DNA from 3 places in the Fructilactobacillus ixorae genome. Region 1 is predicted to be linked to each of the others. Evidence: a T-box and tRNA genes for the amino acid it is inferred to sense, from the RefSeq annotation. Region 1 holds a T-box; the other regions hold tRNA genes.
The links. The T-box of region 1 lies ahead of leuS (leucine--tRNA ligase). A T-box ahead of a tRNA ligase gene usually reads a tRNA of that ligase, here a tRNA-Leu.
Positions count from the first base shown of each region.

Region 2: it has a tRNA-Leu gene. The T-box ahead of leuS (leucine--tRNA ligase) is inferred to sense a tRNA for this amino acid. The anticodon was not compared.
Region 3: it has a tRNA-Leu gene. The T-box ahead of leuS (leucine--tRNA ligase) is inferred to sense a tRNA for this amino acid. The anticodon was not compared.

Region 1 covers NZ_CP097478.1:848,898-854,381, forward strand. Annotated here, with positions in the region: gene M8332_RS04145 (putative polysaccharide biosynthesis protein) at 1-1,097, opposite strand, end outside; gene leuS (leucine--tRNA ligase) at 1,155-3,575, opposite strand; T-box leader at 3,646-3,844, opposite strand; gene mnmM (tRNA 5-(aminomethyl)-2-thiouridylate-methyltransferase MnmM) at 3,929-4,486, shown strand; gene M8332_RS04160 (MDR family MFS transporter) at 4,483-5,484, opposite strand, start outside.
Region 2 covers NZ_CP097478.1:327,873-333,356, reverse strand. Annotated here, with positions in the region: gene M8332_RS01570 (2,3-bisphosphoglycerate-dependent phosphoglycerate mutase) at 1-447, opposite strand, end outside; gene M8332_RS01565 (LCP family protein) at 619-1,767, shown strand; tRNA gene M8332_RS01560 (tRNA-Leu) at 1,869-1,954, opposite strand; gene M8332_RS01555 (SprT family protein) at 2,006-2,449, opposite strand; gene M8332_RS01550 (helix-hairpin-helix domain-containing protein) at 2,453-4,630, opposite strand; gene nadE (NAD(+) synthase) at 4,703-5,484, opposite strand, start outside.
Region 3 covers NZ_CP097478.1:600,962-606,445, reverse strand. Annotated here, with positions in the region: gene M8332_RS02930 (aspartate/glutamate racemase family protein) at 1-172, opposite strand, end outside; gene M8332_RS02925 (carboxylate--amine ligase) at 179-1,432, opposite strand; gene M8332_RS02920 (UDP-N-acetylmuramoyl-L-alanyl-D-glutamate--2,6-diaminopimelate ligase) at 1,475-3,022, opposite strand; gene M8332_RS02915 (MarR family winged helix-turn-helix transcriptional regulator) at 3,180-3,677, opposite strand; tRNA gene M8332_RS02910 (tRNA-Leu) at 3,887-3,971, shown strand; gene M8332_RS02905 (hypothetical protein) at 4,439-4,609, shown strand; gene M8332_RS02900 (fluoride efflux transporter FluC) at 4,609-4,989, shown strand; gene M8332_RS02895 (fluoride efflux transporter FluC) at 4,990-5,325, shown strand.

The sequences.
Region 1 (5,484 bases):
ATTCCCAAGGAAGCCGGTAACATCACGAACTCAAACAAAATCATGGTGTTCGACAGTTGATCCCGCATCATAGCCCGATTTCGCTTCGTAAAGGCCGTGGACAGTAACGGAACCACCGTGATAGCCAGCGACGACGCTAAAGAAATCACGATCATAGTCAGCTTGTTGGCATTTCCGGCAAAGACGGCATAGTCCACTTGTAATGCTCGTTCGGAAAAGTTAGTTGCTAGCCGCATAATGTCAAAGAAAGTAAACTGATCAATCAGGGAAAAGATGGTAACTCCCGCCCCTAAAATCACAAATGGCACCGCTTGACTAATGATTTCTCTGTATAACTGGTTGGTTGGGACCTGGAGCTGGTTATTACTGTGTGCCACCAAATTATGGTAGTAGTGACGCCTTTTCCAGTAATACCAACCCAGAATTAAGAACCCAAAGATGGCTCCGATACAGGCCGCAAAGGTTGATTGCGACACCGCCGTCACCCAGTTACCGTGGAGCACCTTTAAGATAATGAAGGCTGAGGCCAACATGTAAATGACCCGGGCCAACTGTTCCACAAACTGGGAAATCGCAGATGGCGCCATGTCTTCGTATCCCTGAAAGTACCCTCGGGTTAAACTCATCGCGGGAATAATCAGCACCGCCCAGGCTAACGAGTGAATCACCGGAATCACATTGGGATCTCCATTCGTCAGCAACGGCGCGGCAAACCATAAAAGGAGGGCACTAAGGACCCCCATCAAAATTGACAGGCTAATCCCCTTTTTATACAGTTGCACTCCGACTCCATACTCATTTAACGCATTATAGTGGGCTACTTGCTTGGCAATGGCAGAGGGAATCCCAGCAATGGCCACGATTAAAACAAAACTGTAAATGTTATAACCCTGGGTATACAGTGAGTTGGCAATCGGGAATAAGGAGGCTCCAAAGATGAGCCGCCAGGGAATAATGTAAAGCGCCCCGAGAATCCGCGACAGGATACTCCCAATCGTCATCCAGGCAGAGCCCTTGAGCATTTGGCCCTTGGCCCGTTGCGAATCCGCAAATTGTTGTTGCTCTTCTAACTGATTGTTTTCAACATCGTTATCCACTAAAATAACCTACTTTCGCCCTAAAAATCTTAAACAACTAATCTAACACAAACTAGGCTAATTAGCTACAATATTAACAATCTTTCCAGGAACCACAATCACCTTGCGGATTGTTTGGTTGTCCAGGTTTGCAATGACATCTGGATTAGCAAGCGCAGCTGCTTGAATGGCATCCCGATCAGCATCCGCTGGAACCGAAATCCGGGCCCGCACTTTTCCGTTCACCTGAACGGCCAGTTGCACCTCATCCGCCTCTAATTGCGCGGGATCGTAGGTTGGCCAACTCGCGTATGCAATCGTTTCATCGTGCCCCAACCGGTGCCAAATTTCTTCGGCTAAATGCGGGGTAATTGGTGCGAGCAACTTAATTAGCCCCTCCGCATATTCCTTAGGCAGCGCCTGATGCTTATAAACTTCGTTTACAAATACCATCATTTGGGAGATGGCCGTGTTAAACCGCATCTTTTCGATGTCATCGGTCACTTTTTTCACGGTCTGGTTATAAACTTTAGCAAGCTTCCCATCGTTGGTTGGCACCACCAAACTCGTCATTTGTTCGTCATCACCAACATACATCCGAAAAACCCGCTTAATCCACCGGTTAGCACCCGTGATTCCTTCGGTACTCCAAGGTTTTGATTCTGTCAACGGACCCATAAACATTTCGTACAACCGCAGGGTGTCAGCCCCATACTCGTTAACAATGTCGTCCGGGTTCACCACGTTTCCCTTTGATTTGGACATTTTTTCGTGGTTCGTCCCGAGAATCATGCCCTGGTTCACCAAACGCTGGAAGGGTTCCTTCGTTGGCACGACTCCTAGGTCATACAGGAATTTGTGCCAGAACCGGGCGTACAAGAGGTGCAAAACAGCGTGTTCGGCTCCACCAACGTAGAGATCAACTGGCAACCAGTAGTCTAACTTCTTTGGATCGGCAATCATCCGATCGTTGTGAGGATCAATGTAACGGAGGTAATACCACGAACTCCCGGCCCACTGGGGCATCGTGTTGGTTTCTCGGCGACCGTGACGACCGTTTGCATCCGTGACGTTAATCCAGTCACTCAGGTTTGCTAGCGGACTTTCCCCGGTTCCAGATGGCTTAATGTTATCGGTTTTTGGGAGTCGCAGAGGCAATTCTGATTCTGGTACAAGTGAGGTACTGCCATCATCCCAGTGGATTACGGGAATTGGTTCCCCCCAGTACCGTTGCCGAGAAAAGATCCAATCCCGGAGTTTGTAGTTAACTTTCTTTTGGCCGGCATCATGTTCTTCCAACCAGGTTAAAATCGTTGGAATGGCTTCGGCTTTTTCCATGCCATCGAGGAACCCAGAATTAATGTGCACTCCATCGCCGGTGTAGGCTTCTTTACTAATGTCTCCGCCGGCAATCACCGGTACGATAGGCAGGTTAAACTTTTGTGCAAATTCGTAGTCCCGTTGGTCATGAGCCGGCACAGCCATAATGGCTCCCGTTCCGTACGAAGGCAGAACGTAGTCCCCAATCCAAACGGGTAGTTTTTCCCCGGTTACCGGATTGATTGCGTAGGCACCCGTAAACACACCTGATTTATCCTTATTCAAATCGGTCCGTTCCAGGTCTGACTTTGAAGCAACTTCCTGTCGGTAATCGCGAACTGCCCCAGCTTGATCAAGGGTAGTAATTCGATCCACCAGGGGATGTTCTGGTGAAAGCACTAGGTACGTTGCTCCAAACAACGTATCGGCCCGGGTTGAAAAGACTTCAATGGTGGCATCAGCTTGGTCAGCAACCGGGAACTTGATGCTGGCTCCCACTGATTTTCCAATCCAATTCCGCTGCATCTGCTTAATGCTTTCCGGCCAGTCTAGGTCATCCAAATCATCCAAGAGCCGTTCTGCATAAGCAGTAATCCGCAACACCCACTGTTTCATTGGTTTTCGGTACACGGGGTAGCCACCACGTTCGGTCTTACCGTTGACCACTTCTTCGTTCGCAACCACTGTCCCCCCCATGAGGTCTGGAGCCCAGTTAACTTCAATTTCATCCTCATAAGCCAAGCCCTGTTTGTAAAGTTGTTCAAAGATCCACTGGGTCCACTTGTAATACTTTGGATCGGTCGTGTTCACTTCCCGACTCCAATCGTAAGAAAACCCGAGGGATTTGATCTGCCGTTTAAAATTTTGAATGTTTTGATTGGTAAAGTCCGCGGGATTATTCCCCGTTTTCATCGCATACTGTTCGGCTGGCAAGCCAAAGGCGTCCCAACCCATCGGATGCAACACGTTTTTACCCTGCATCCGGTTGAACCGCGCCATGATGTCCGTTGCAGTATACCCTTCTGGATGACCCACGTGGAGTCCCTGCCCGGATGGATATGGGAACATGTCTAAGACGTAGTACTTCTCCTTATTTGGATCATCGCCCGTTCGAAAGGTTTGGTGCTCATCCCAATATTTTTGCCATTTTTGTTCAATTTCCTGGTGATTGTAGCCCATGTCATTCACTCCTTTAACCTGACTGGTTGCTGGTTATTCACGCCATAAAAAAAGCCTATAGAAATTAATTCTATAGGACGAATTTCCGCGGTACCACCTAATTTTTCCCCACCCGGGGAACCCCTTAAGTCCATAACGCGGAAAACGGTTAATCGGTACGATTAACGAAACCTCCACAGCAAGTTCGTCGCAAAAAGTTCTAAGCTTCCACCATCCGCTTAGTCGCTGGTAACTTTTGTACCACTACTACTCTGCTTCTTTAGTTTAATCATTTGGTTACCCCCACGATAGCAAACTACGGGGCAAAACACAAGGTTTTTATTGCTATAATACTATGGAAAGGACGGTTTATCATGCAATTACAATCAGCTTTACAATTTAGCCATACGCTCTTAGAACAAGTCGTGAATCCCGGTGACATCGTAGTCGATGCCACGGCTGGAATGGGTCACGATACCCTCAAACTAGCGCAGTTGGTCGGAACCACTGGGCACGTCTATAGTTTTGACATCCAAGCTCCGGCAGTCATGGCCACCAAAGCCAAGCTGGCGGAAGCGGGTTATCACAACGCTACGGTGTTCCAACAGGGGCATGAACAGCTCGACGAAATGGTTGCAGGTCCCATTACCGCCGCCATCTTTAACCTGGGTTATCTCCCTCGCGGCGACCATGCCCTCATTACCCAACCAAAAACTACCCTCAACGCCCTACAAAAATGTCTCGAGCTGTTAGCTCCAAAAGGCGTCGTGGTGGTCGTCTGCTATTATGGTCATCCGGGTGGGGCCACCGAAAAAACGGCCGTCCTAGCCTGGGCCGCCCAGCTGCCCCAAGCTGAATTTAACGTCTTGCAGTATCAATTCCTTAATCAAGTGCATGAACCACCAATCCTGTTAGCAATTCAGAAGCGCTAAATGCGGGGCCGATGGTCCAACCAGTTAACGACCGCAGCAGCAACCACTAAAAGCGCGGCAACCAGAAAGACGTTGTGTAACGCCCCATACAAGATTTCCTTGAGCTGTGGCAGTAAGTGAGCTGCTAAATGCTTAGCCGTTTTGGGGTTAATCAGTTCGTTCATTAACTTTAGACTGGTTTGCGGGTGTGTTGCTACTCCATGGCTCATGGAGGTATTCATTACGATTCCAAACACTGAGATCATCAAGGTTTGCCCGAGCGTCCGACTCAAAGTATTAAAGGACGAAGCAACCCCGATTTGATCATCAGCAACCTCATTTTGTACGGTTACAGATGCATTGGTAATGCACAGCCCAAACCCAATGCCTAACACCCCAGAGATGATGAAAAATAACCAAAAGGGGGTTGTAATCGGCGCAACGATCGACGCAAGACTCCCAGTCCCAATGAAAATCAGGCTTAGATAGGTAATCAGTTGGGGCCGGAATTTCACCAGTAACTTACCAGTCCAAAATGATCCAATGATCCACATAATCGAACTCGGGGTAATCGCAAAGCCGGCCATGGTTGCCGGTAATCCGAGGATTCCCTGGGTCCAATCAGGAAGGTAAACTTCATAAGCAAAGATAAATCCACTAATCAGTGCTGCAATTAAATTCTGAGTAACAAAGGTCCGCTGCTTAAACATGGCGAGGGGGATGATGGGATCGGCTGCCCGGCGTTCCTGGCGAACAAACCACCCCAAGCCCACGGTTGCCACCACGATGCATCCAGCAATCAAGGCCCAGTTCAGTGGTTGTTCCCCTAACAATTGAAAGAGCTCCATGATGGCTAATAACACGATGGCGATCAACACGACCCCACCGTAGTCAATTCGACTGGTTCGTTTGGTAACCGGTTCTACCAAGAACCACCAAATTAACCCAATCGTCACCAGCCCAATCGGTACGTTCACAAAGAAAATCCAGTGCCAGGATAACTGGTCTACAATAAAGCC
Region 2 (5,484 bases), 520 kb from region 1:
AGCCATTTGGAGACTCTCGGCCCGTGGTTCGCGGATCCCAATGCGGGCGTAACGCCGCTTGGGCATGACTTGGTCTAACCGTGGGGGCACAGCAGTAAAACTCCGGCGCCACTGCATAAATTGGTCCTCCCCGACTTTTGCTCGGACCACTGGCTTCTTCCGGCCCCGTAACGCTCCGTAGTGGCGTTCGTTTAGCCGCCACGTTTTATACTGGGGAATCCACAGTTGATCTAATTCGTCTAACACGATATTAGCCGATTGAATGGCCCGTTTTAAATAGGAAGTGTGCACCGCACTAAACGCAAGGTGTAACCGGTTGAGTTTTGCTCCCGCTGCAACCGCTTCCCGTTGCCCCTGCTCCGTTAACGCCACGTCATTCCACCCCGTAAAAACGTGTTGTTGATTAGCAATACTCTCGCCATGGCGAATCAAGACTAACTTGGTCATCTGCAGTCCCCTCCCCGGTAAAAACTGATTTCTTTCCATCTTAACATACCCCTCATAAACCTCTATTAACGATTTAATTGTAAAAAATTCCTTAAATTATTTAATTATCCGTCGGCCCTTCCGTGAATAGTTTATAATGTTAATCAGACTGATATAAAAACGAGGGTTAACATGAAAAACAACGGAAAGCAACAACCAACCGGAAGAACTGGTCGCAACCACTTTATGAACCAATCCGAATCACCAAAACCACCAAAATCGAGGTCACAACCAGATCCAAACGCAGTAGAATGGCATCCGCGCGCGTGGAAATGGATGGCGGGATTACTCGGAGCCGCACTTCTCCTTTTAGGGTTCGCCTTTCTTCAATACCAACGGGTGTCATCAACGTTAGACTCTACGTATTCGAGCGCCAAAAACTCCCGCGACGTCTCGAAAATCATTAAACAGCGAAAACCCTTTACGGTGTTACTAATGGGAACGGATACTGGAGAGTTAGGCCGGACGGATAAGGGGCGGACGGATTCCATGATTCTCGCCACGGTTAATCCCAACACCAAGAAAACTACCTTTACGAGTATCCCTAGAGACACCAAGGTCGTGGTCCCCGGGGACTCCCAGCCGTATGAAAAGATTAACGCGGCTTATACCATCGGGGGAGCGGATTCCGCTACAGAAGTCGTCCACAAACTGTTCAACGTTCCCGTGGACTTCTACGCCGTTGTCAACATGAAAGGGATCAAGCAAATGGTTAACGCGGTGGGCGGGGTTGACATCACTCCGAACCTCACCTTTGACTACGAAGGAATTAGCGTAAAAAAAGGCAAGACCGAGCACATGAACGGCCAGACCGCCTTACAATACACCCGGATGCGCTATCAAGATCCTCTCGGTGATTACGGGCGCCAAATTCGACAACGTCAAGTTCTCAACGCCGTCCTCCAAAAGGGACTCTCGATTGGAAACGTTTCGCGGTACGGTGAAATTTTGAACAGTTTGAAGGGAAACCTCCAAACCGATTTAACCTTCAATGACATGATTACGATTGCCGGTAGCTATCGAGATGCGGCTAAGAATTTGAAGCAAACGGCTTTGCAATGTGATAACGCGATGGTTGATGGGATTAGTTACCAAGTTGCTCCCGATCGAGAATTACTGAAGGTTTCTAATCAAATTCGAGAATCCCTTGACTTACCACCTGAAGATGAATTAACGCCAACGCAACAAAAAATTAATTCTAACGAAGAAGTCGGTCAAGACGGATCTTTCTTTACTAACCACGATTCCGTGAATGATAACAACGAACTTCCGACTAACTAAGTCAAGCAGGGTAACCAATTCACGGTTATCCTGTTTTTTTACTTCATTTTTCCAACTAAAAAGACGCTGGTGATCTAACATTCACCAGCGTCTTTTTTAAGTGCGGCCAAGAAGATTCGAACTTCCACCGGGAAAACTCCCGACAAGATCCTTAATCTTGCGCGTCTGCCAATTCCGCCATGGCCGCGAATTAACAATAATAATCATAGCAAGAATTGAGCAGAGATGCAAGTCCTTTTTACGAATCAGCCTGCTTAACTAGGCGTAACGGATGCCGGCACTGACTACAAACATAGCGCTTTACGTTTAAACGGCGTTGGCGATAATATTTTTGCCCACAGTGCGTACACTGATACAGATACCGCGCGTTTTGTGATAACCGGGGGGCATAGCGACTCCCACCCACGCGTTGCAATAACTGTTTAAAGGCGGTCGTATTGTGCTTCCCAGAGGCCCCCTGTTGGTGCAAGTGGTAGTGGACCAACTCGTGTTTAATCACTCCCACCAAAACCTCCTGATCCTGGGCCATCTTTGGATTAATGTCAATATTATGAGAACGTAAATGATACCGGCCCCCGGTCGTTTGTAAGCGACGATTAAAGTAGGCTTGATGGCGAAACGGCTGGTGAAAAAAGCGTTGTGAAAGCTCTTCTACCAAGTGTTGGAGCTGTTGGTCTGTCATAAATCACCTCTCCTTTTGTGGATCAAGCATCGATAACTGAATTCGCCCCCGCTGTTCATCCACGCCAATGACCCACACGGTCACAATGTCACCAATTGCAACTACGCTAGCTGGATCTGCCACAAAGCCGGCTTTCAGGTGCGAAATATGCACTAACCCATCTTGTTTCACCCCAATGTCAACAAACGCCCCAAAGTCGGTCACGTTGCGAACGGTGCCCTGCAGTTGCATTCCAACCCGTAAATCAGTCAACTTGACGACGGTGTCTCTAAGTAACGGCGCCGGCATCTGATCCCGTAAATCCCGACCGGGATGCTGCAAGCCAGCTAAAACTGTCCTAATCTGGGGCTCTGTTTGGTTAAGCTGGTGGGCTAATTTGGAAACATTGCCCTGGGCGAGGCAAGTTTGACTGGCTTGCGTAGTTAAATCTGCCTTAGCAATCCCGAGGGCGTTCAAAATGGCGCTGGCTAGCGGATAACTTTCGGGATGTAAATCAGTATTATCAAATGGGTTGTGACCTCCTATAATACGTAAAAATCCCACGGCTTGTTCAAAAGCTTTCGGACCTAACCGCTGCACCCGTTGTAACTGGGTGCGCTCCGTAAACTTTCCATGCTGGTTGCGGTAACTCACGATCTGGTACGCCACCGCAGGCGTTAACCCGGAGATGCTGGCTAATAACTGGGGACTAGCCGTATTCACATTGACCCCGACTTGATTAACCACGGTTTCCACAACGCGCTGCAGCTGTTCATCCAGCTGGGTTTCGGCCAGGTCGTGCTGATACTGGCCGACTCCAACCGCCTTTGGATCAATTTTAATTAATTCGGCCAGGGGATCTTGGAGCCGACGACCAATGCTAATGGCCGACCGCTCCTCCACGGGGAGCTCTGGAAATTCGGCCCGGGCCACCGCACTCGCAGAATAAACAGAAGCCCCGGCTTCATTCACAATCACGTAGTGAACGGACGTGGGTAACTGGGCGACAACTTCCGCAACAAATTGCTCAGCTTCCCGCGCGGCCGTTCCGTTTCCAATCGCAATTACTGCGACGTGATACTTCGTAAGTAAATGTTGGAGCGTTACGGCTGCTTGTTGGCGTTGGTCCGCGGTCGCTGGTGGCGTCGCTAATAGAATTGCTTTGGCTAGCAAGCGCCCCTGGGGATCCAGAATTGCTAACTTACAGCCCGTCCGGTAGGCTGGATCAAATCCCATCACCACCTTCCCTTTAAGGGGGGGTTGCATCAATAAGTGGTACAAATTATTGCCAAACACTTGAATCGCATGGGTTTGCGCCCGTTTGGTCAATCGTTGGCGGAGTTCACGCTCGAGCGCCGGACGCAGATAGCGCCGATAAGCCACTGTCAGCGCTTGTTCAACGACGGGAACACTCGGGCCTGTCTGCTGACCAATAACATGAAACCGCAAGTAGTTTTGAATCGAGTGCTCTACAACCGTAATTTTGACCCGTAACAAAGCTTCCCGTTCGCCCCGGTTAATCGCGAGTACCCGGTACGCTGGCACTTTCGCCAAGTCCTCCGTAAAATCATAGTAGTTAGCATACACCTGCCGATCATCCTGCGGCACTCCCGTCGCTTTCTTGGTCGTCGTCAGCTGGCCCTGCTGCCACGTAAAAGTTCTGATCCACTCCCGAAAGGAAGGCCGTTCAGAAACGCTTTGACTAATGATGGCTTGCGCTCCGGCCAGGGCCGCGTCCGAGTCTAAAACCCCCTTCGTCGGATCGACAAAGGGACGGGCGAGTGTGGCAACTGGTTGGGCAGTAAACTGGAGCAACTGAGCAGCTAACGGTGCCAGGCCCTGTTCCTTGGCAACTTCCGCCTTCGTCCGGCGTTTCGGCTTATACGGTAAGTACAAATCCTCCAACTGTTGTAAGGTGGTTGCCTGGTCTAACTGCTGGCGTAACCGCTTTGTCAGGTGTCCCTGCGCGGTCAATTTAGTTACCACTGCCTGTCTACGCTTCGCTAATTTCTCCTGGCGTTGATACCGATCCTGAAGGCGCCAGATTTGCACCTCATTCAGGTTGCCAGTTTGTTCCTTGCGATAACGGGCAATAAAGGGCACGGTATTCCCCTGCTCCAACAACCGTAACGTTCGTTGCGCCGCGAGCAATGACAGGTCGGGGAAGGTCGCCACTACTTGTTTAACTAACTTTTGATCCATCATCATTCCCCTTTTGGGCGCAAATGAAAAACTTCGCTATTCCTAACGAAGTTTTTGTAAGACGGCCAATTTTTACTTTTTCCAAAACTGATCATACACGGTGATGGGAGTGTGGCGCTTGTGCGCTGTCTTAGCATACCAGCCTTCAATCACAGCAGCAGCAGGTTCACTAACATCTTGGCCTTCCAAGAAGGCGTCAATCTCTGGATAGGTGACCCCGAGGGCTTGTTCATCTGGCAACGCTGGCCGGTCATCCTCTAGATCAGCCGTCGGCGTCTTCTCCAGAAGTTTATCAGGAGCCCCTAGATAAGCTAGTAACGCTTTCCCCTGCCGTTTATCCAGGCGCCAGAGGGGCGTAATGTCTGCGGCCCCATCGCCAAACTTAGTGTAAAAGCCAGTTACGGCTTCGGCCGCATGGTCGGTTCCAACCACCACTCCCTGGTGGGCGCCCGCGATTGCAAACTGGGCAATCATCCGTTCGCGCGCCTTCACGTTGCCCTTGTTAAAGTCGGTTAACGTTTCCGCATTGACCTGCACAGCACTGACCATCGCATCCGTTGCCGCCTGAATGTTAACCCGTTCGGTTCGATCGGGGGCAATAAAGGCAATGGCCTCCATGGCATCGGCTTCATCTGCTTGTTCTCCGTACGGCAGCCGCATCGCGATAAATTGATAGCTAGAATCTCCCGTTTCCTGCCGTAGTTCTTGGACTGCTTGTTGACTCAGCTTTCCGGCTAAAGTGGAATCTTGTCCCCCCGAAATCCCTAATACCAACGTGTGTAAACCGTCGTGCTGACGGAGATAGTCTTTCATAAAATCCACGCTCCGGCGAACTTCCGTGGCCGGGTCAATCG
Region 3 (5,484 bases), 250 kb from region 1:
TTTCAGGCTCAACAATAAAAGCCGTCCGATCGGGAATTGTGGCGTGATTGACCAAAAGATAGTTTAAATACTCCTGGTCAGAATGCGCCGGGGTTCTTTCATTCAATAAGTGAATGTAGGCTTCCGTTGCCTCGGTCCCCATTCCCCCTAAAATCGTAAAAAAATCTTGCATTGGTCATCATCCTTTTTCTAAGTGAAAGTATTTGGCAAAACTCTGCGCGTACTTATGATCCATCCACTTCCACAGTAACCAGCGGAGGAAGTTCGCATCCTTTCGATACCAAAAGGTTGTCCCGTAGTCTCCGCGTCGAATCAAATCCATGGCGGTCGCTTGATCCTGGTTCTTGCGCGCATACTGTTTAAAGGTCCGTTTAGAAACGCCCAACCAAAGTTGCCACTGAGCGGGGTCTTGATTGCCAAGCACCAGCGGTTGATCACTTAAGGTATCTAGTACATAGTCCTCAACGAGGTACTGGGCTAAATTACAACCATTTAAAGTAACGTAAAAACTACTCCGACCCTGGCGGAGGTTGATTTCAAACACCTTATAGGTGTGGTCGCGTTCGTCCCACTTTAAGTCAAAATCCGCGTAGCCGACGTACTCAATTTGTTCTAAAAATTGTTGCAGTTGTTGGTAAATGGCTTCATTATACTCAGGCAAAATGGCCACGTAGTTCCCAATTGCCCCGGGCGCCGGATCCTCTAACAGCGGGTGTCCCAGATTCATCATTTTAACCTGATGGTGGCGATCAACGTAGGCATTGACGACCCGCATGTTGCTATCATCACCCGGGATAAAGTCTTGAACAATCACATCTGACTGGTAGCCGTTATCAAAAATTTTGCCAATCACCGTCCGGTATTCGGCTTCATTATGAATGATAAACGCCTTCTTGCGCCCTTCAAACCGAATGTCTAACCACTCAACACTATTGGCCGGCTTAACCGCCACTGGGTAGCCAAAGGGTTGGGCAATCTGATGCTTATGATAATCCGCTTTGGAAATGATTTTAGTTCCCGGATAAGGTAACCCATATTGCTCACATAATTGATAAAAGCTTTCTTTATTATTCAGCTGTTTTAAAAGCTGGTAATTAACGTAAGGACAAATGAAAACGTCCGCTAGTTCATCCTTATGTTTCGCAATTAGTTCCGCATACCCATCACTACAACCGATCAAAATAACTGGTTCGCTGTGGCTCGCGTACTCCTGCTTCAATTTTTTCATTTCCGTGATCCACGCGGGATCCTCACTAAACCCAGGGACCAGGGTTAAATCGACGATCTTAGAAAAGCGGGTGGGCGCGAGTTGCTGTTCAGCAATTGCCCGCACCGGCTGCCCATATAACGCATAAAAAGAACGTGCCATTCCATAAACGTTAAAGTCACTCCCTAATAGGATTGGAGTAAAATTTGGTACTGTAGCTTTCATCTCTTTTTCCTTCCCCCCTTGAACGCGGTGCTTTCGGACCACTTAGTCCTGCCCAGCGTCCGCGTCAAGCAATTGTTGCACGATCGTTGAATCAGTTGGATAAGGAAGATCAACGCCGTTAACTTTTTGGTAAGGATCTTGTCCCTTACCTAGAACCACAATTATATCATTTGGGGTCCCCATCTGGATTGCTTTTTGAATCGCCTTTTTACGATCGAGTTCATAATAAACTTGAACCCGGTCGTGCTTAATGTGCTGATCAATGGCTTTAGCAATCATTAGGGGGTCTTCAAAACCCGGATCATCGGTCGTTAAAATTGCCACGTCCGCCTCTTCACTCAAAGCTTTACCAAATCCTTCGCGGCGATCAATCCCCTTATTACCAGGGCTTCCAACTACTGCAATCGTTTTCCCGGTGGGTGCCTGGCTCTTTAAGAATTGCAACAGGGCTTTGGTACTTGCATAGTTATGGGCATAGTCGACGTAAATGGTCCCATGGTCGGCACTAACGTAGCGTTCCATCCGCCCTGGAATCTGAGTGGTTGCCAGTCCCGCTAATAGTTGTTTTCGGGTAAAGCCCGCCAACCCCGCATTAATAATCGCATCGACGGCGTTCGTTTCGTTATAATCACCCGGAATTCCAATTTGATACTTACCATCTAAGTGAAGCGCCTGGGCGTGGTTGGTCAAACTTCGCAGGTAAATTTCGTTGTCCGTTAAGGTGTCCGCTTCACTGTCAAAGGTGAAGTCCAACTGAACCGGTAACTCGGTCTGCGTCCCGTTTCTGGCGTATAAATACAAATTCTCAGGGGCAGTCGTCGCTTTCGCCGCAAAGTAAACGTCCTGGAAATGGTTAGTTGCTGCATTAATCACCACGTGGCGCGAGTTGATCACGAGTTGTTCCTTGCAGTGTAGGTAGTTTGCAAACGTCGGATGTTCGTTTTCACCGACGTGGTCCGGGGAAATATTTAAAAATGACCCGTAGTTAAAGGCTAAATTATAAACCCGATTTTTTAAGTACGCCTGGGAGGACACTTCCATCACTAAAAAGCGCATTCCCCGGTCTACGGCTGTGCGCATGTTCTTAAATAAATCTAAGGATTCCGGGGTCGTTAATGCTGATTTAAACGTATCTTCTGGCTCTGGTCCTAGGATCGTGTTGACCGTTGAAAACAAAGCCGTTTTGCCGTTGGTCGCAGCGTTAATTGCTTCACGCAGAAAGTAGGCCGTGGTGGTTTTCCCCTTGGTCCCCGTAATTGCAAAGAGCTCTAACTCGTTTTGCGGGAAAGCAAAGAAGGCCGCTGCTAACAGGGCCATCGCCTTTTGTACGTCCGTCACCACGAATTCTGTGAGCTCCGGATCCGCGATTTGGGGTTGCTCCGTGACAAGCCCAGTTGCCCCCGCAGCAATTGCCGTGGTTAGGTAAGCGGGTTTGAAGTTTCCCTTACAAAAAAAAAGCGTGTTCGCTTGGACGTCCCGAGAATCATAGCTAACGTATCTAAACGTAGCCTGGTTGTCGGTCCCCCGCACTTCCTGCAATAATTGGTGTTCTTGTAATAAGTTAATAATTTCCACCGTGCTCAACATCAATCTACTTACCCCATTTTACTTTCCGTTTGATCCACCACGAAATTTCGTGGTTCGTTGATTAAGCTGGTCATGAACCCTTTCAATTCTAGCAAAAAAAGCCCCAACTGACAAAAAAGGGAAAGCAGTAACTAACGCTGCTTTCCCTTTCGGAACAAATTTAATTTAACTGGGTAGAGTCTAGCTCATCGAGTTTCTTCGAAATGCTGTAGAGCCCTTCCATTGCTTCGTTCACATCGTCTTTATCCAAACCTAAAACCTTAAAGACGTCGGCAACGTGGTCACGAATCTTATCTCGCATTTCTTCCGCGTATGGAGTTAAAGAAACGTTCACCACTCGTTCGTCTTCTGTAGAACGGTGTTTAGTAATCCAACCTTTTTTGCCCAAGCGTTTCAACAAGGGCGTCAACGTTCCACTATCCAAGTCAATGCTTTGACCCAGTTGATGCACCGTGATTGGTGAGTATTCCCACAACACGATCATTACTAGGTATTGTGGATACGTCAACCCAAAGTTTTTCAAAACTTCTTGGTAAAAATGATTAAACTTTTTATTGGTACTATAAATTGCAAAGCATAGTTGACTCTTGATGTCATCTAATTCTTCGTTAGACAAATAAACGTTATTTTCTTGTTGTTTTTCGTTTTCTGTTTTCATCTTGATCCCTTTTCTTTCCATTTTATTTTGATTTCAATGACTAAACTATGCTGCAGTCATACTTCCGTTAAACCCGAATAGTGTCGCTCATCACTCCCATTGCGTTTAACAACTTGTGATTAATTGGTTTTATGTTACTACACATTCGTATAAAAAAGAAGTATAAATTTCTATTTATTTTATTTTTCCATGTGGTATAATAAAGGTATGCCCTGGTGGCGGAACTGGCAGACGCGCAGCGTTCAGGTCGCTGTTTGATTTTATCAAGTGCGAGTTCGAATCTCGCCCAGGGCACTCATGAAGAAGTAATGCTTAGCATTGCTTCTTTTTTTATGCAAAAAATCCTGCCAGTTTCACGCTATTAAGGGACATCATCACTTTGATTCGTCATCTTGTCACCCTCTAGTTAAATTATAAAATTCAATTACATCCATTCCGATGCAGATTAATTTCCGATTCCCCTAGATTCGTACCCTTTCATAATTAACCACACTCACTGTTTAAATAACCAAACTCACATTATCTCTTATATTATAATAATAAAAAATAGCAACTCAAACTTTTTGTTTTGCCACTAGCTTTTACACCAGTAATTTTTTGCAACAAGCACTGCTTGTTTAATGTTAATGCAAATTGTGTAAAATCATTCAGTTAACTAATGACTTATGTAATAATACCACTAGTTGCTAATCAATGTTTTACTTCTTACTAATCTACAAGTATGCGGGATTAAATTGATTAATTCTAAAAGGAGGTTCCTCATGAAAAATCCTACGTCTAAAAACACCCCACTCTTAGTTGAATCATTGGTGGTTGGTGGTTTGGGGCTTTGCTTGCAAGCCGTGGCCCTCACCGGCTTAACGTATTGGTCCCTTACCCATGCCACTAACAAGCAACCTTCTAAAAAAGTGACAGAAAGGAAGAATTTGTAATGGAAAGTTTACTGGTCTTTATTGGAGGAATCATTGGCGGTGGTCTGCGCATTGGGTTCACCGATCTCCTGCCTGCCATTGGTTTTCCCTATGTAACGCTGCTAATTAACCTCGTCGGGGCCTTTATACTACCAATTTGGAACAATTACTGGGCCATTAAATGGCATTGTCAGCCGACCCTACGCAAGGGAATTGGCGTGGGCGTCATTGGTTCCTTTACGACCTTTTCTGGAATCATGTTGGACAGTAGTCATCTCATCATGAACCACCAGTTTCAGTCATTACTGATTTATCTGGCAATCACCATCGTTGGCGGCTTCTTGTTAGCCGTCCTTGGTTACCAGTGGTCAAATCGATTACGCGAACAGGAGGGAATTTAAATGTTTTTCACACTCATCTTTGGTAGCGGCCTCGGCGCCCTTAGTCGTTCGACAATCACTAACCATCTGAAAACTCACCGGTTAGGTCAATTTGCTACCCTGTGCGTTAATCTCCTTGGTTGTCTTATTGGTGGAATGTTATTGGGTGTTAACCCCACTTCTCTATTCGCAATCCTCTTCCTGGGCTTTATCGGCGGTTTTACGACCTACTCCACCTTTAACGGTGAATTAGCCGGCCTTTACTTTCAACGGCGATACGGGCGTTGTTTGGGCTATTTATTAGTAAGTTATGGTGGAGGCCTGTTAGCTTGCTACCTGGGATACTTGCTGATTTAACTACCAACAACTAGGAACCACACGCTTATTGGCAGGCTCGTTCTTAATTTTATTTGCATTAAGCAAAAATCCTCTAAGTAACTAGATTGCTACTTAGAGGATTTTTTTAGACCATCATTGTCAAAAAAATAAATGGAAATCCTTCTAATTGTTATAATG